Regions from separate parts of the Pradoshia sp. Z5_111 genome, predicted to be linked through region 1. Evidence: a T-box and tRNA genes for the amino acid it is inferred to sense, from the RefSeq annotation. Region 1 holds a T-box; the other holds one or more tRNA genes.
What was found. The T-box of region 1 lies ahead of AC4D4A_RS14355 (valine--tRNA ligase). A T-box ahead of a tRNA ligase gene usually reads a tRNA of that ligase, here a tRNA-Val.
Positions count from the first base shown of each region.

Region 2: it has a tRNA-Val gene. The T-box ahead of AC4D4A_RS14355 (valine--tRNA ligase) is inferred to sense a tRNA for this amino acid. The anticodon was not compared.

Region 1 is NZ_JBZCPQ010000006.1:239,454-248,907, forward strand. Features, by position in the region: gene hemB (porphobilinogen synthase) at 1-626, shown strand, start outside; gene hemL (glutamate-1-semialdehyde 2,1-aminomutase) at 654-1,943, shown strand; gene AC4D4A_RS14340 (LysM peptidoglycan-binding domain-containing protein) at 2,242-3,729, shown strand; gene ysxE (spore coat protein YsxE) at 3,913-4,935, shown strand; gene AC4D4A_RS14350 (YszA family small membrane protein) at 5,013-5,204, opposite strand; T-box leader at 5,426-5,661, shown strand; gene AC4D4A_RS14355 (valine--tRNA ligase) at 5,729-8,380, shown strand; gene AC4D4A_RS14360 (bifunctional folylpolyglutamate synthase/dihydrofolate synthase) at 8,478-9,454, shown strand, end outside.
Region 2 is NZ_JBZCPQ010000003.1:155,343-164,796, reverse strand. Features, by position in the region: gene AC4D4A_RS07685 (Imm26 family immunity protein) at 1-697, shown strand, start outside; gene AC4D4A_RS07680 (hypothetical protein) at 762-1,472, shown strand; gene AC4D4A_RS07675 (nucleoside 2-deoxyribosyltransferase) at 1,654-2,088, shown strand; gene AC4D4A_RS07670 (PTS sugar transporter subunit IIA) at 2,390-2,839, shown strand; gene AC4D4A_RS07665 (PTS sugar transporter subunit IIB) at 2,848-3,123, shown strand; gene ulaA (PTS ascorbate transporter subunit IIC) at 3,125-4,381, shown strand; gene AC4D4A_RS07655 (hypothetical protein) at 4,487-5,092, opposite strand; gene AC4D4A_RS07650 (stage III sporulation protein AH) at 5,429-5,824, shown strand; tRNA gene AC4D4A_RS07645 (tRNA-Val) at 6,025-6,097, opposite strand; gene AC4D4A_RS07640 (paeninodin family lasso peptide) at 6,613-6,708, shown strand; gene AC4D4A_RS07635 (aldolase) at 6,782-7,717, shown strand; gene AC4D4A_RS07630 (lasso peptide biosynthesis PqqD family chaperone) at 7,714-7,998, shown strand; gene AC4D4A_RS07625 (lasso peptide biosynthesis B2 protein) at 8,026-8,496, shown strand; gene AC4D4A_RS07620 (nucleotidyltransferase domain-containing protein) at 8,496-9,454, shown strand, end outside.

The DNA.
Region 1 (9,454 bases):
CATGTTTATGTGAATATACAAGCCACGGTCACTGCGGTATGGTTAAAAATGATGAAATCTTAAACGATGAAAGTCTGGAGCTTTTGGTTAAAACAGCTGTCAGCCAGGCGGAAGCAGGAGCGGATATTATTGCTCCTTCCAATATGATGGATGGATTTGTAGCTGCGATACGCCAGGGTCTTGATGAGTCAGGCTATCAGCACATTCCAATCATGTCCTATGCCGTTAAATATGCATCCGCATTTTATGGTCCATTCCGTGAAGCAGCAAACGGGGCGCCTCAATTTGGTGATAGAAAATCCTATCAAATGGATTATGCCAATCGTATTGAAGCCCTGCGTGAAGCTGAATCAGACGTTCAGGAGGGAGCGGATTTTATCATTGTGAAGCCAGCTCTTGCTTACCTCGATATTATTCGCGATGTGAAGAATACGGTAAATCTGCCTCTTGTAGCTTATAATGTAAGTGGAGAGTATTCCATGGTTAAAGCAGCAGGTGCAAATGGCTGGATCGACGAAAAAGCCATTGTGTTGGAAATGCTGACTGGTATGAAACGTGCCGGTGTAGATTTAATTATTACTTACTTTGCAAAAGATGCAGCAAAATGGTTAAAAGAATCAAATTAATTCCATATATAAAGGAGATTGCAACTTATGCGTTCATATGAAAATTCTAAGAAAGCATTCCAGGAATCCATCCATTTATTGCCGGGCGGCGTAAACAGCCCTGTCCGTGCTTTTAAATCCGTAAATATGGATCCGATTTTTATGGAAAGAGGAAAGGGTTCAAAAATCTATGATATTGATGGCAATGAATATATTGATTATGTTCTTTCCTGGGGACCGCTGATTCTTGGCCATGCAAATGACCGGGTAGTAGAGGCGATTAAAAAGGTTGCTGAAACTGGTACAAGCTTTGGTGCTCCAACTTTAATGGAAAATAAATTGGCACAGCTTGTAATTGACCGTGTCCCATCAATTGAAATGATACGGATGGTCTCCTCCGGTACAGAAGCAACCATGAGCGCACTTCGTCTGGCACGAGGATATACAGGACGGGATAAGATTCTTAAATTTGAAGGATGTTATCACGGACATGGAGATTCATTGCTTATCAAAGCTGGCTCAGGCGTTGCTACACTTGGTTTGCCGGATAGCCCTGGTGTTCCAGAGGGTGTTGCGCGAAATACCATCACAGTTCCATACAATGATCTTGAGAGTGTAAAACTTGCTTTTGACCAATATGGCGAAGATATCGCAGCTGTCATTGTAGAGCCGGTTGCGGGAAATATGGGGGTAGTCCCTCCACAGCCAGGCTTCTTGCAGGGATTAAGAGAAATTACTGAGAATCACGGTTCTTTATTAGTCTTTGACGAAGTTATGACTGGTTTCCGTGTTGATTATCAATGTGCGCAAGGTCATTTCGATGTTACTCCAGATTTAACTTGTCTAGGAAAAGTAATTGGCGGAGGACTTCCTGTAGGAGCATTCGGCGGTAAAAAAGAGATTATGAGCCAAATTGCGCCAAGCGGTCCTATCTATCAAGCCGGAACATTATCAGGAAATCCGATTGCGATGACAGCCGGTTATGAAACGTTAATCCAGCTAAATGAGGATACGTATAAAGAGTTTGCTAAAAAAGCAGATCTCTTAGAGGCAGGGTTTAAGGAAGCAGCTGAAACCTACAAAGTACCTTTAACATGTAATCGAGCAGGCTCTATGATTGGCTTCTTCTTTACTAATGAACCGGTTAAAGATTACGAGTCTGCGAAACAATCAGATCTTCAATTTTTTGCGGATTATTATAAAGAAATGGCGGAAAATGGTGTATTCTTGCCACCATCTCAATTTGAAGGAATCTTCCTTTCGGTTGAACATAGTAATGAAGATATTCAAAAGACTATACAGGCTGCCCAAAAAGCGTTTAAAGCGATTAAACGATAAAGTGAAACAATGTCCAGTGAGGAATTACTTTCATTCCACACGGAGTATTAGTTGAACTAATAGACTTCTTACTGTTGCTTATTTTTCTCATAACTGTTCCTGCTTCTACCTATGTTTGAGGCGAGAGTCTGTGCTCTAGTTTGAATGAGATAAAGTGATTAGTAGATTCCCCCGAGAGCATACTTGGGGGAATTTTTTTATTCTCCAAACATACGTTTAACAAAGCACATATTTTCTGTATCTGAAGCATAGGCTGATAATGGCATTTAGATGAAAAGGGCTGAAGGGAGGAAATTGGGTGTCTGAGGATCATACATCGTCATTACGATTTTCATTAGAAGAGAGTGTGTGGTTTCAAAGGGGACAGGAAGTTGAGGAACTGTATTCCATTTCGCTTGAACCAAATGTTTCAGCTCATCAAGTTGAACAGTATGTCATTCTTAAAGGGACTCTGGATTTAATGGGGGAATATAAAGCCACTGAGGCAACAGGACAGGAAGAAGGAGCAGAAGATCCGTTTCGGCGCTATGTTTCTGTAATCGAACAAAGGGAGCATCAGTTATTTGAATTCCATCAGCAATTTCCTGTGGATATAACAATTCCTGCAGAAAGAGTTCGGGAAATGGATGAGCTTAATATAGGTGTGCATACCTTTGATTATAAGCTGCCAGAAAAGGGATATCTGCAAATTAGAGCAGATTTATGGATTGGTGGAGTTTACGAGAGCTTGCCTGAAGAGCAGTCCCAAGTGACAGAGACAGAGGAACGAGAAGAGACTTCAAACTATCAAAATGATACTTCCGAGCGATTTCAGCAAGAGCATCAAACTCATCCATGGAATAAAACCAACGAGGATTTCGAGGAGTCAGCAGAGGAGATTACTATTCAGGCGCAAGTCCATAATGAGCACGAGGAAGAACAGATAGAGGTGCATTTATATCGGGAAAATTCTGAGGATGAGGATCAGGAGCCGGATGACTTGGTAGATTCGACTGAAATTTATCTCAAGAACCCAACTTCTTATATAGAGAGTAATCATAACCAGGATGACCATTTTTATGTTGAAACTAAATTATCACCCCGGCAGCATCAACCAGCGGATGATGAAGAAACGCAGCCGAATGATGAGTCAGATTATACAGACAAGGACTACAGCCCTTTTGCTTTTGAACAGGATCAATTAGTTGACAGAGAAAAGCAAAAGGATGAAAACCACTCTTTTTCCATTCCATATGATAATAGGTATGATGAGGGTCCTCCAGAATTAATGGAAGTCGTACCTTATACTGTCGAATATGAAAAAGAGGATAGTTCTGAATATGAAAAAGAGGATAGTTCTGAATATGAAAAAGAGGAAAGTCCTGAATATGACAGAGTACAGCCGCATCAATATCAACCGAATGTAGCACCAGATTTGAATAAAGCTGCGGTAGAACGGGAAACAAATGTTTCTCATGGACGTCAACAGAAAAAGGAACAAGCATCCAATCAGTATGTAGAGAAAAAGTACCAATCGTCTAATTCTAAAAGAGAGAATGAGAACGAAGGTCAAATTGAGGGTAAATCCAAATCTTTGTTATATGATCTATTTACAGAGGAGGAAGAATCACAACAATCAAAAGTCAGAGTCTGTATTGTACAAAATGGAGAAAATATTGATGTTCTGGCAGATCGATATAAAACAAGCGTTCAGCATATCGCGAGAATAAACGGGCTGGAATTAACATCCGATCTTAAAGCTGGTCAGGTAATTTATATTCCTGAAGCTGCTGCTTCTTATAAATAATAGGTTTAGTTAACAGCAGAGCACAGCATTATATGCTCTGCTTTTTTAATAGGAATACTACAATGCGGTTTTGGCTGTGAGAAGCATGGTTGCATAGCTCACAAAAATTAATGACGTATAGGACAACTGAAATAGATTTCATTGGTTTCCAAAAAGGGCACATACAGAAAGGGTGCCATAGGAATGTTAAGAAAAGATCAGGAGTGGATATCTGAGTTACTAAGAAACTATCAATTGGAACTTGAATTTTACGAGGATTTTGGAAAAGTAAAAAAAGTATATACGAACAATGGTGTATTCGCGATTAAAACCATCCTGGCAACCAAAGGCATTGATTTTATCAAAAATGTGCAGAACCTATATCAAAATGGATATAACCGAATTGTTCCGATCTTTCCAACAGTTGATGGCAGATATGGAGTATTAACTCATGATAAAATCAGTTACCTTATGCCTTGGCTGCCGGATGAACATATCGAGGAACGGGCAGAACGACACCAGCAGATGTTCAGGGAACTGGCAAGAATGCATACGCTATCTGGCAAGGAAATCAACATTACTAAAGAGGAACGGGAAGAGCATTATGAAAAAACAGTCAAGGAGTGGGAGGAGCAAAAGGAATTTATTCGTGAAATGGTAACAACCATCGAAAAGAAGTGGTATATGTCTCCGTTTGAGCAATTGTTTAGTATGTGCTTTTATGACTTGTCTCAGGCTCTAACGTATTCCTTAAATAAACTGAAGGAGTGGTTTGACCTAACAAAGGAAGAAGAAAAAGTACGCAGTGTGGTGACGCATGGAAATATTTCAATTCATCATTTCTTATATAGTGAAAATGGTTATGGACATTTTATCAATTTTGAACAGAGTAAAACCGCACCTGCCTATTTCGACTTATTGCCTTTTGTCGTTAAGCAGTTAAAAACTTATCCAATCCAGGGTGAAGAAATAGTTGAGTGGATCTATCTTTATCTGAAGTATTTTCCCTTCAAGGAGGGTGAGCTGCGTTTATTCTTATCCTATTTAGCCTATCCGGCTAATTGTATCAAGGTAGTAGAACAATACTCCAGAAAAAAAGGCAAACAGGATGAAATTCAATTTTGCCGAAGATTCCAAAGGCAGTATTGGTTATTAAAAAACATTGAATATATCATCATGAGGATGGAACAAATAGAAGAAAGCAAAAAGGCGAAGGAAGAGAAATAAAAGATACGGCATCAACATAATTGTATCAAACAAAAACCAGGCAAACTTACCTGGTCTAAATGAATAGCTATAAAAGATTACAGAATATCAAAGTGGAAGGCTAAAGCAAGGCCAATCAGTAAAAATAGCAGAAATAAATCAAAAGTGGTCGGAAAAAAGAATGTCCGGATTCCTTGAAAAACGGCAAAGGGAATGGAGAATTGCTGTAAGACATTTCTTGTATTTCGAATCCACGGAGGCATATTGTATTGAGTTACCTTTTTTCGCATGTAAATTCCCCCTTTATGATAGAATATAAAAATACCCCTGAATGGGTGTCTGTACAGCATTATTTAAGGCGCCTAAGATTGAGATTTGACGATGGCACCTTGGATATAGGCTTGAATAAAATAAAGAAAAATGGGAAACAATGATTGACGAGTAGATGCATACTTATGTATGATAACAGTATTAAAAAATGATTTCCGATTATGAGAAACCAAAATAACAATGAAAAGCTTTGAATGGGAAGAGTATGTGATTAAGACTGTAAGAGAGAGGAATCCATCGGCTGTAAGATTCCTTCAGTAACCGTAATCGCAGAAGGTCGCCCAGGAGCTGTTTCCGTGAACGTCAGGTAGTAGCGGATAACCGGTGAAGAGCCGTTAACGAAATGAAGTGCCGATACAATAGTTATTTGTATTGGAACAAAGGTGGTACCGCGAGACATACCGTTTCGTCCTTTTTATATAGAGGATGAAGCGGTTTTTTTATTGCGTTTTTCACCAATTATGAAAGTAAAGGAGAATGAAAAATGGAGCAACAAACGGATATTGGTATGCCAACCAAATACGATCCTCAATCAATCGAAAAAGGGCGCTATGATTGGTGGTTAAAGGGTAAATTCTTTGAAGCGGGACAGGATAAACAAAAAGAACCTTATACGATCGTAATTCCTCCCCCAAACGTAACGGGAAAACTGCATTTAGGTCATGCATGGGATACTGCACTTCAGGATATTTTGACAAGAATGAAGAGAATGCAGGGTTATGATGTATTATGGCTGCCAGGTATGGACCATGCGGGAATTGCAACTCAAGCGAAGGTAGAAGAAAAACTGCGCAATCAAGGGGTATCACGTTATGATTTGGGACGTGAGAAATTTGTTGAAGAAACATGGAAATGGAAAGAAGAGTATGCATCTCATATCCGTGAACAATGGGCAAAACTAGGTTTGGGCCTTGATTATTCGCGTGAACGCTTTACTCTGGATGAAGGACTTTCAAAAGCTGTTCGTGAAGTGTTTGTAAAACTTTATGAAAAAGGGCTTATTTACCGCGGTGAATATATTATTAACTGGGATCCAAGCACAAAAACAGCAATCTCTGATATTGAAGTAATTCATAAAGAGGTTAAGGGTGCTTTTTATCATATGCGCTACCCACTAGCAGATGGCAGCGGACATATTGAAGTTGCGACAACTCGTCCGGAAACAATGCTTGGCGATACAGCAGTTGCTGTTCATCCGGAAGATGACCGTTATAAGCATCTGATTGGAAAAACGGTTATCCTGCCAATCGTAGGAAGAGAAATTCCGATTGTTGGCGATGATTATGTAGAGATGGACTTTGGTTCCGGTGTTGTAAAAATTACACCAGCACATGATCCTAATGACTTCGAGGTAGGTAATCGTCACAATCTTGAACGCATTCTAGTTATGAATGAAGATGGAACGATGAACGCAAAGGCTGGTAAATATGAAGGTATGGACCGTTTCGATTGCCGTAAGCAAATTGTGAAGGATCTTCAGGATCAGGGAGTGTTGTTCAAAATTGAAGAGCACATCCATCAGGTTGGACATTCTGAAAGAAGCGGATCTGTTGTAGAGCCTTATTTATCTACACAATGGTTTGTTAAAATGGGACCATTAGCAGAGCGTGCAATCGAAATGCAATCCACTGAAGGTAAAGTAGAATTCGTACCGGAGCGCTTTGAGAAAACATATTTGAATTGGATGGATAATATCCATGATTGGTGTATCTCCAGACAGCTTTGGTGGGGTCATCGCATTCCGGCTTGGTACCATAAGGAAACAGGCGAGGTATATGTAGGAATGGAAGATCCTGCAGATATCGAAAACTGGACACAGGATACAGATGTATTGGATACATGGTTCAGTTCTGCGCTATGGCCGTTTTCCACAATGGGCTGGCCTGATACAGATTCAGAAGACTTTAAACGTTATTATCCAACAGCAGCTCTTGTGACTGGATACGATATTATTTTCTTCTGGGTATCAAGAATGATCTTCCAGGGACTTGAATTCACTGGAGAGCGTCCATTCAAGGATGTATTGATTCATGGACTTGTACGTGATGAGCATGGCAAGAAAATGAGTAAATCTCTTGGTAATGGTGTAGATCCAATGGAGGTTATTGAGAAATATGGTGCGGATTCACTAAGATATTTCTTAACAACTGGAAGCTCACCAGGTCAGGATTTACGTTTCAGCTATGAAAAAGTAGAATCTGTTTGGAACTTTGCCAATAAAATTTGGAATGCATCCCGTTTCTGCTTGATGAATATGAATGGGCTGAAATATGAAGAGATTGATTTAACAGGCGAAAAATCAGTTGCGGATAAATGGATTTTAACTCGTTTAAACGAAACGATTGAAACTGTAACAAGACTGGCAGATAAATATGAATTCGGTGAAGTTGGCCGTGCATTATACAACTTCATTTGGGATGATTTCTGTGATTGGTATATTGAAATGGCGAAGCTCCCTCTGTATGGCGAGGACGAGGAAGCTAAACTTACAACACGTTCTATCCTTGCGTACGTATTGGATCAAACGATGCGATTATTACATCCGTTTATGCCATTCATCACGGAAGAAATTTGGCAGAACCTTCCTCACCAAGGAGAGTCCATCACAACAGCTTCTTGGCCTGTTGTAAATCCGGACTTAACGGATGAAAAAGCTTCAGATGAAATGAAATTGCTTGTTGAAATCATTCGTACAGTACGTAATATCCGCGCAGAAGTGAACACGCCGCTCAGCAAAAAAATCAAGCTTTCATTGAAGGCGAAAGATGCAGAAACGCAAGCTGTTCTTGAGAAAAACAGCAGCTATATCGAGCGCTTCTGTAATCCAGAGGAATTAACAATTGGTACAGACATCCCTGCAGATGATAAAGCGATGACAGCTATCGTAACGGGTGTTGAATTAATTCTTCCATTGCAAGGTCTATTAAATATTGAAGAGGAACAAAAACGTCTTCAAAAAGAACTTGAAAAATGGAAAAAAGAAGTGGAAAGAATTGAGAAAAAGCTATCCAATGAAGGCTTCATGAAAAAAGCGCCTGAAAAGGTGATTGAAGAAGAAAAAGCGAAGCTGGCAGACTATGTTGAAAAACGTGAGGCTGTACAAAGCCGTCTGAAGGATTTAGAAGAATTGGCTTAAGATATTTTTATTGCGCCCTGTTCGAAGCATTTGAACAGGGTGTTTTTGTTCAATCATGTCATACTAATACATAGCGCAATGGTTGAGGAGTGAAAAAATGATACAGGATTATCAACAGGCAGAGAAGTTTCTTGCAGACCGTACAGCCAAACTTGGAATGGATTTTGGCTTGGAGAGAATGGAAAGAGTATTACGTAAATTGGGAAATCCGGAGCGCAGCATTCCTTGTATACATATAGCAGGCTCAAATGGGAAGGGTTCTACACTTACGTTTTTAAAGCATATTTTGTTGGCAGAGGAATACCGGGTAGGTACCTTTACATCTCCCTATCTTGAAAAGCTGAATGAACAAATCATGGTTGGTGAGGAAATGATTTCGGACAATAAGCTAGTTGAATGTTTAAATTACCTCCTCCCTGTTTTAAATGAAGCAGAGCAAGAAGGGGATTATCTGACTGCTTTTGAAGTAACGACTATATTAGCTTTTCTGCACTTTAAAAATGAGCAGCCGGATATTCTTATTATTGAAACAGGACTTGGGGGAAGACTTGATTCCACTAATGTAATTGAACCGCTTCTGGAGATCATTACTAGCATTTCTTTAGAGCATACCAACATTCTTGGGAATTCTCTGAATGAAATTGCAACAGAAAAAGCAGGAATTATCAAGAATGGCACATCAGTCGTTACTGCTGTAAAAGATGAGGAGGCACTAGAGCCCCTTGCCAAACAGGCAGAGAAAATGAATGCTGTTTTATATACTCTAGGAAGAGAATTTAAGATAATGAATCGCTCTCAACCTAAAAATCAGGAAGTTTTCACGGTTAAATGGCGAGAACACTTGCTGAAGAACTTACATATTAGCATGCTTGGAAGCCATCAAGTTGAGAATGCTACGCTTGCAGTTATCAGTTCATTATTACTCAGTGAAACGTATAGCTTTTCGATTCGGGAAGAAAGTATCAGAAAAGGACTGGCATCTGCCAGATGGAAAGGCCGTTTTGAGATTGTATCGAACCAGCCGTTAATCATCCTGGACGGCGCACATAATGTATCGGGTATAAACTCTCTGCT
Region 2 (9,454 bases), on a different contig from region 1:
CCGTAAGACAGTAAGAGAGAAGGTTGAACCCAAGATTTACAAGTGTATTGAATTTGATTATGAATCAAGTGCAGTTACAGTGCGAACTTCTCATGCAGAATTGATGCTGGAAATAGCAATCATCATAAATGAACTTACTGATGTTACTTTATCCGAGGAAGAAAAAAGTGCTGCCAAACATCAATTACTTTCACATAAAAGACCAAAGAAACAAAAATGGAAAGTGGGAGACATATTTCAAATCCCTTTAGATAATGGTACATATGCCTTTGGGCAGGTAGTATGGAAAAGCTATACAAACCCAGTTTGTGGGTTATTTGATTTAAACCACTCCGAAGCTCCAAGCTTAGAAGAAATTATAATTAATCCCTTTATTTCGATACTCTCACTAACGCCGACTTCATTAGATAATCACAATTGGAGGGTACTGGGAAATAGGAGTGTAAGAATTCAAAAGGAGGAAGTTCCTGAAGAATTTAACGGTTCCGAATGTAGAGGTGCCATGAACTTTACAAGCGGTGTCCTTGAGGATTTAGCGAACGCATTCTACGGAATCACGCCATGGAACGTCTTTGCTGATGAGGATTATCATGACAAAATCCTGTTGCCAGCCGTTAAACGACCTTTAACTGCTAAGGTGTTATCAGCTATAGAAAGACAGATTTATCGACAAGAGAATGGGTGGGATGAATCATAATCCAAGCAGTGCGAAATTCAATTTATATAAGCTTAGATAGTAGATAAGTAAATGAGGTGGGACAGTGGGGGTTTTTATAGACATATATTCAGTTAAGCACATTGGATCAGAAAAATATGCAAGTGATTTTTTTGATTTAATGAACAAAAATGGGTTGAATATAGAGAAAATCGGTTTATTTGAACCGGTCAAAGAGCCTTTTTCAATTGAAGAGGCCATTGATATGTGGGTGAAGGAAGAACCTGGAATATATGAGATAACGGAGGATAAAATGATTGGAAAATCAGGCGGTATGTTAGGAAAGGGTAAAGGATATTGGTTTGATACTCATTGGTGCGTGCATCCGACTGAATTGAGCTTAAACTACCTAACCATTTATTTGAATAATAAAGTATTTAATCTAATAAAGGATGATATATTTCTATTATTTGAAGAGTTAGTAGATTGCTTCGAGGCCATTTATGGCTATGTAACTGAAGAGAAGGCAGAGGAAAGACAGCATATAACTGGAACATTGAAAGAAAGAATTCCAGGTGTCTTTTGGCTTAATTACTTTTCTCATGTCCTTGTAGAATACTTGAATGATGAAGGTTCACTTTATGAATTTCCCTGGCAAAAAGTAAAATCAGTTACAAATGACGGGATTATCACTCAATTAACTAATCATCCCTATGATCAAATCATAGTCGATCTGGAAAATAGAGCACAAGAACAATTTGGGTTCAGTAAGTTTAATGGAACTGCAAAAGATTATCCTAAAATACTTATGCCATAGCTATAATCAAGCCATGATTACTACTTTATTTAGAATGAATTAACCCATTATATCTAATTATCTATACATAAAGAACGCTAATCCTGTAACAATATTTAAATTTATTAAGCCTGTGCTTGTTATTTAATTCATATTCAAATATAATTCCTCTGTTAATATATTAAGTATTGTGGAGGACAACATGAATTTAAAAGGCAAGAAGATTTATTTAGCAAGTGGTTGGTTTAACGATAATCAGGCACGACGACTTTCCAAAGCAGAAGAAGTTTTGCGAGGTATGGGCTTTGACGTATTTAGTCCTAGAGAGCATCAATTTAAAGAATATGTGTATAATACACAGCCTTGGAGAGATGTAGTTTTTAAGAATGATGTAGACCATGTAAAAGATGCAGATCTCATTTTCGCGATATATGATGAAACGGATTCTGGGACAATGTTTGAGATTGGGTTAGCTTATTCAATTGGTAAACCTATCTTTGTCTTCCACGAGAAAGAAGAATATTGCAACTTAATGATCACAGAATCATTGCAAGCTTATTTTAAAACGTGGGAAGAAGTGCAGAACTATGATTGGACTACTTGCCCATTGATTCGTTTTGAAGGAGAAGTAGAATAAGCATTTTTGCTAAGTAGTAAACTATTAATAATATGAATATCATTTAAATAAAAGCTGGTCTAAGACTGGCTTTTTTTATTTATGAAGCAAAAATACCATTCGCTATTTTCCCAAGACATTTGAAAGAACAAGATGAAACTTATGTCTGCATTATCGTTAATTTTCAGGAAGTAGATGATTAATATGGAGTATTAACATGATGTCCTAAAAATAAATTTCAAAAAGATAGAGGGAATAAATCTACAAGTAGATTTATATGAATGAATTATAAATGAAGAAAAGTTTAGAGAGAGGGTGGGTCTTGTTAAATCAGATTCTGAATACACAGCTAATCCAGTTCAAGAATCATTTGAATACATGGGAAGAAGCTATTCGATTAGCGGCTGCTCCTTTGATAGAAAATGATTCTATTGAACAGACGTATGTAGATAAAATAATCAGTACTACGAAGGAACTAGGTCCTTATTATGTACTTGGCCCAAACATTGCTTTGCCTCATGCAAGACCTGAATTTGGTGTTAAACAGATAGGATTAAACATTCTTGTCATGAAAGAACCCGTATGGTTTTCGGATAAAGAGCATCATAAGGTTCAGCTAATCATTGTACTGGCAGCAGTGGATGAGCACTCACATTTGGAAGCACTATCTGAATTGGCAGCTGTCTTAGGTGATGAAACGAATGTGAATCAACTGATCCATTCCAAATCCAAGGATGAATTTTTAAAGCAATTATTTTCATTTATACAATAGGAGGCAGCATGATGAAAATATTAGTTGTCTGTGGAAACGGGTTAGGAAGCAGTTTTATTGCAGAAATGAATGTAAAGAAAGCTTTGCGTGAAATGAACAGGGAGGCAGAGGTAGGGCATACCGATTTAACATCCGCCAGGGCGGAGACAGTAGATTACTATATTGGTTCACCTGAAATCATGGAACAGTTAGAGGGAAACGGCAGAAAAGTCATTCCGCTCATGAATTTATTCAACGTCGAAGAAATCAAAGCTGTTTTAGAAAAACACCTGGAGGAAATATAAAATGGATTTGATTGTAGATATATTAAGCACCCCAGCGATTTTGGTTGGATTATTTGCTCTGATCGGTTTATTACTGCAGAAAAGACCAGCTACTGAGGTTGTATCTGGAACATTGAAGACAATTATGGGCTTCCTGATTATTGGTGCTGGAGCAGCTGTCATAACGGGTTCACTCAATTTTTTTGGGAAAATGCTTGAGAAGGGCTTCGATATTGATGGTGTTATCCCGAACAACGAAGCGATCGTGGCGATGGCTCAAAATGCTTTTGGTATGGAAACAGCTCTAATCATGCTGTTAGGTATGATTGTTAATATCCTCTTAGCTCGCTTCACTCCTTTTAAATATATATTCTTAACAGGACACCATATTATGTTTATGGCCTGTTTGTTAGCAGTCGTATTATCAACAGGCGGACTGGATGGAGCAGGATTAATTATAATTGGCTCTATTATTCTAGGATTATTAATGGTTTTAAGTCCAGCCCTTCTACAGCCATTTGTTAGAAGGATTACAGGTAATGATGAGATTGCAATCGGTCACTTTGGTTCATTCGGATATTGGGTTGCTGGAATGGTAGGTAAAGGAGCGGGGAATAGAGCACAGTCAACAGAAGCGATACGAGTACCAAGAAGTTTAGGATTCCTTAGAGATACATCCGTCGCAATCTCTTTAACTATGTTAGTTATGTTCTTTATCGTTGCGATTGCTGCTGGTCCAGCTTATATTGAAAATGAGTTAAGCGGCGGTCAAAACTTTATTGTGTTTTGCATTATCCAAGCAATCACGTTTGCTGCAGGTGTTTATATTATTTTAGCGGGTGTTCGATTATTATTAGCGGAAATCATTCCTGCCTTCAAAGGGGTAGCGGACAAAGTTGTGCCTTATGCTAAACCGGCATTAGATGTACCAGTGGTTTTCCCTTTCGCCCCTAATGCAGTCATTATCGGTTTTATTTTTAGCTTTCTCGGAGGTATTATCAGTATGTTTTTACTTCCGCTATTTGGCTTGACAGTAATTGTTCCCGGTCTAGTTCCACACTTCTTCTGCGGAGCAACAGCTGGTGTATTCGGAAACGCTACCGGCGGAAGAAGAGGAGCTATGTTAGGTGCATTTGTTAACGGTATTCTAATCAGCTTCCTGCCAGCATTATTATTACCGGTGTTAGGAGACTTAGGTTTTGAAGGTACAACATTTGGCGATACCGATTTCGCGATTGTGGGTATTTTCTTAGGTTATTTAATGAAACTACTTATGTAAATGAAAATTATAGAAACCTTCGAAATGCAGAAGAAGGGATAAACATCTTTTAAATGAGATACAACGCAAAAAAAGCAACTACATTATAATTTGTAGTTGCTTTCTTTAATGTTTAGAATGAAATATTCTGCGTTGAAACAGGTATTCTGTTGCCGTGATCATCATTAGGGCTTTCTTTGCTTGTTGGTGTGCCATTACAATGTTTGAGCATTTCGCATATGCTTGGTCTAGTACATTCTTGACCTCTTGCCGTTTATCTTCTGCGATTTCATCTGGGAACCAATCATTCGCGAAACCTGTAATCATATATAATGAGATTACTTTTTCGGGGAATGATGTTGCATCACGATTGTCCAGTTCGTCTATTATTCTTGCTAAATTAGTGTTTGATTTAAGCAGGCTATAATAGCTTGCTGTTAACTCATATAAAGCATCCAGCTCTTGTTTGTGATGTAATGCTTGGAGTGTAGTCACCGCTTCTTCGATGGTATCAAACCAATCATTCATTCCTGAGATTAAAAGGTTGGTTTGCGGGTCTGCTAACCCATATCCACTCATCACTTCGCAATCGGGGTAATGCTTTAACAATTCACATTTTGTCGTAAAGATATCACCGTGATAGATCTTTCCTAAAGTATCGTATACTTTATTGGCATAGAGACGAATCAGATTTCCCTCTTTCATTTCCACTATCACTTCTAGCTTCTCCATCTTTCATTCCTTCTTTCCTATAGGTTTTAAATAGGATAGCAGCTATATTGGAAATTTGTTTTATAAGTATGTATCAAAAAAGAAAGGTTATATATTAACTTTACCTTCTGTTTAATTGTTTTGTATAGAGACAAAATATTACTAATAAACTGATTCTTTGAGAGAATCACCAGTGTATAACAACTAGTTAAGAATCATAGAGAAGTAGTGAAATTTAATGTAAATATGTGGTTAAATAAATGGAAGAAGGGGTTAGGTATATTCTTCTTTTCAAAAAATAGTGAGGGGTAATATCTATGTTCAAAATTACAAAGAATCCGTCTGGAAATACATACCGTGAGCTTATTGAATTGGCATTTAGTTCTTAGAAAGGATATGGGAGACTTAACTAAGTTTGCCCCCATTCTACGAAAGTTTGATCCATCATTTAAGCTTATGAAAGAGAAATCTGAATGGGCAAGTAACATTATAGGAGATAATCAAACTGCAAAAGTATACTATTTTTCCACAGATGAACATGCTGAAAAAACAGTTTTGGAACTATCCAATTCTCTATTTAGTTGTTTTTTTTTTCCTAACTTCCCTGAAGATTTATCATTTTTTAAAAAAGGAGAGGACTGGCTGGCAACTAATTCTCATGAATCAGAGTGCTATGTAATGACATCAGATAAAAATGAAATAGCTAAAATCAATGCAATTAAAGGGTTGATTTATGAAATAGAAGAAGATTGATGGTAATGGAAAAATACTCTAATCCTTTAAACGGAGTCAATTATAGCGAGTATGAAACCTGTATGGCTCTTCAAGAATTCTATGACCTAGTAGAGCCTGATAAAGGTACTTGGCTAGTTACAAGAGGATGAGACTTCAACCGGAAAACAAAAAAGGCTCAAACCCTTGATACACATGGGCTTAAGCCTTCTCGAAAAGTATGATCCCGACTGGGTTCGAACCAGCGACCCCCACCCTGTCAAGGTGGTGCTCTCCCAGCTGAGCTACGGAATCACAATACTATGTAATTAACAATATTTAATATAAAGGGTAAGTCAGTTAAAGTCAAGATGAATTTTTGTTGCAGGATCTTTCTTCCATATAGGGACACAAAGTGATCCTTTAAATTTAGGGGAGGAACTTAATCTCTATCCACACCTAATCCTCATAAACACTTCAGATTAAAGCTTGAAGTTATTATCACCAAGATCTGTCTAATAATTGCTGAATTTGAACGCAATTTTTGTCATTCGGTTGGTATTTTTGTATATATTAAAAATTATAAAATTTTTCTGTTAATTTGTTTGACAGAATTTACTAAAGATGATATTTTTAGTATACATTAGTTCTCTATAAAGAACTCGTGACTATTGATCTATGAATTATATGGAGAAGTTTGAAAGAACAGATTGTAATTTGGATTATATCTTTAACATAGAGATGTAATTCAATACAATATTAGGATGACATGGGCCCTATTTCGCTCTAGTTGTTCTAAATAAAGAACATATACATAAGGGGGTGAAGGAATGAAAAAAGAATGGCAAAAACCAAATCTTGAGGTTCTTGATGTAAAAATGACTTTTGATGGTGGAGAAGTATACGGCGGTAAAAGAGGAAGCTGATTGTACAGAAAAGGAAAAAGCCCTTATACAAATTTATCGTATAAGGGCTTTTTTAAAAATTGGAGTGATGAAGTTGGTTCAGGCATTGAAACAGATGGTGTACCAAGCGTTTGGATTTACAATCTCAAGTGAGATGAAGCTGCCAGAGTTAATTCAGATTGAAGAATCAAAATCTCCATTAGATATCGTCATAAAATATGAACATTTAGCAGATGAATGGAACTGTGCTCAGGAAAAAGAAAAAGGATACTGGGTTCAAGACAATCGTGTTTTATTTGAAATTGATCAGGTAGCCATCTTTGCGGTTGATTCTGGTAAAACAATCAGCATTTCACCACATCTTGATTCAGATGAAGATGAAATTAGGCTCTATGTATTGGGGACATGCATGGGAGTTATTCTGATGCAGCATCAATTGTTGCCTTTCCATGGAAGTGCCATCGTATTGGATGGTGAAGCGTATGCCATTGTTGGCGAGTCAGGTGCCGGAAAATCAACACTTGCTTCAGCCTTCATGAATCAGGGATATAAACTGTTAAGTGATGATGTTATTCCAATATGTTTTACCGGGGATCGACCCATGGTCATTCCATCCTATCCATCTCAAAAGCTATGGCAGGAATCATTGGATCATTTTGGAATGAAATCCTCGAATTATCAACCTTTATATGGAAGAGAAACGAAATTTTCAGTACCTGTAGGGAAAAGTTTTCTCCAAAAATCTGTTCCGCTCGCAGGGGTCATTGAACTGTTGCCAGTTGATACGAATACGATTGGCATTACTCCCGTTAAAGGGCTGGAACGTCTTCATACCTTGTATAAGCACACGTATCGTAATCTTTTTTTGAAGCCGCTTGGCTTAATGGATTGGCATTTCAGGCGTTCCGCTGAATTAAGTAATCAACTGGCAATCTATCAGCTGAAGCGACCAATTTCAACATTTACGGTTCATGATTTAGTCAAAATAATTAAAGAGGTAACCGAAACGGGGAAGGGGAGTAAACAATGAGCAACCAAACAGAAATGATCGATGCTAGGAAATATGTCCAAAAGGATGGCAATGTAGTCAGTGATATGGACGGGGAGAAAGTGATGCTAAGCGTCCATAATGGTAAATATTATAATCTTGGTGAAGTTGGAGGCTTAATCTGGGAACTGATGAATGAACCTAAGTCTATCAATGAGCTTGTGGATCGGTTAACAAATGAGTATGATGTTAGCCCTGAAGAATGTGAAAGTCAGGTTCGTTCATTCCTGGATATGTTGAAAAAAGAAGAATTAATTGACTAAACCATTACTTCCTAAGGAGTTTTGTTTATGAACCTCATTCAGAAAGCTCGAACCTTACTGTCCTTAGATAGTAAAACCTTCATGATGTATGTAGAAGCTTATTGTTCCTTAGGAGTAGCCAGGATACAAAAGAGTTTGCCCTTTTCAAAAATTGCGCCTAAATTGGGCAGAAAAATGGAAGAGACACCATTAACCTATGTGCCAGCCCATGCTGAAATCCTGGAGTCAGTGTCCAAAAGCTTGGAGACGATGAGCAGATATACGTTTTGGGAAAGTAAATGTCTTGTTATGGCGATTGCAGGAATGAGAATGCTTGAGCGGCGTGGCATTGAAAGTACTCTTTATATGGCAACAGCAAGAGATAAAGATGGAAAGATGAAGGCTCATGCCTGGCTGCGGAGTGGATTATATTTTGTGACTGGAGCCAATGGGAAGGAAGGATACACAGTAGTGGGAACCTTCGCGAAAAGAATGGGGGATCAGAAGGAGGAAAAATGATGGATAGACAACCTTTGCACGTGACCGGTTTTTCCAAAGAGCTGAACCTAATGCTCGCCTTGATTAAAAATGAAAGGGACTCCGTAAAAATTTTATTAAACAGTTCAATCAATTGGTATGTATTTCTGGAGGTTGTGAAACAGCACAGATTGTATCCGATGATTTATAAAAAATTGAATGATGGGTTCGGTAAGGAAATTCCTCGGGAAATACTGGCGAAGCTTAGAGGCCTTTATCAACAGAATACCTTTCAAATGATGAAAATGAGTGCAGAAATGGAACGTTTATCAGATTGTTTTCAAAAACAGGAGATTCGTTGCTTGTTTCTGAAGGGGCCTGCGCTTGCACATCAGCTCTATGGGAATTTAACAATGCGTACATCCAATGACCTTGATGTGTTAATTTCCCTTAAGGATTTTAAAAAGGCAGATGCCATCCTGATCGAAAGAGGATATGAAAGAGATGAATATAAACGTTCTGTTTTAGGGGATTGGAAATGGAAAAACCATCATGTGGAATATATGCATCCCGATACCTTACAAAAGGTAGAGCTTCATTGGAAGCTGCATCCGGGCGGGGCAAAAGAGCCAAGCTTTGATCAGTTATGGAATCGGAAGCAAATCAGTACTTTGACAAAAAAAACAACGTATTTACTTGGTACAGAAGATCTCTACTTATTTTTATTGTTACATGGAGCCCGGCACGGTTGGTTCCGGTTACGCTGGCTGATTGATCTGGCTGATCTGTCGAAGCAAATCACAGATTGGCGATTGATTAAAAAGATGAAGCAACGCTATCAGGTTTCACATATCGCTGGTCAGGTTGGATTGTTGGCAGAAGAATTGTTAGACACGAAGCTTCCGCTTTACGGCCATGTGACGGAGCGGTCGTATCGGTTGGCTGAAGATGCCCTGTTTTTAATCATAAACGAGATTGATATTCATGATGATAGACTTTC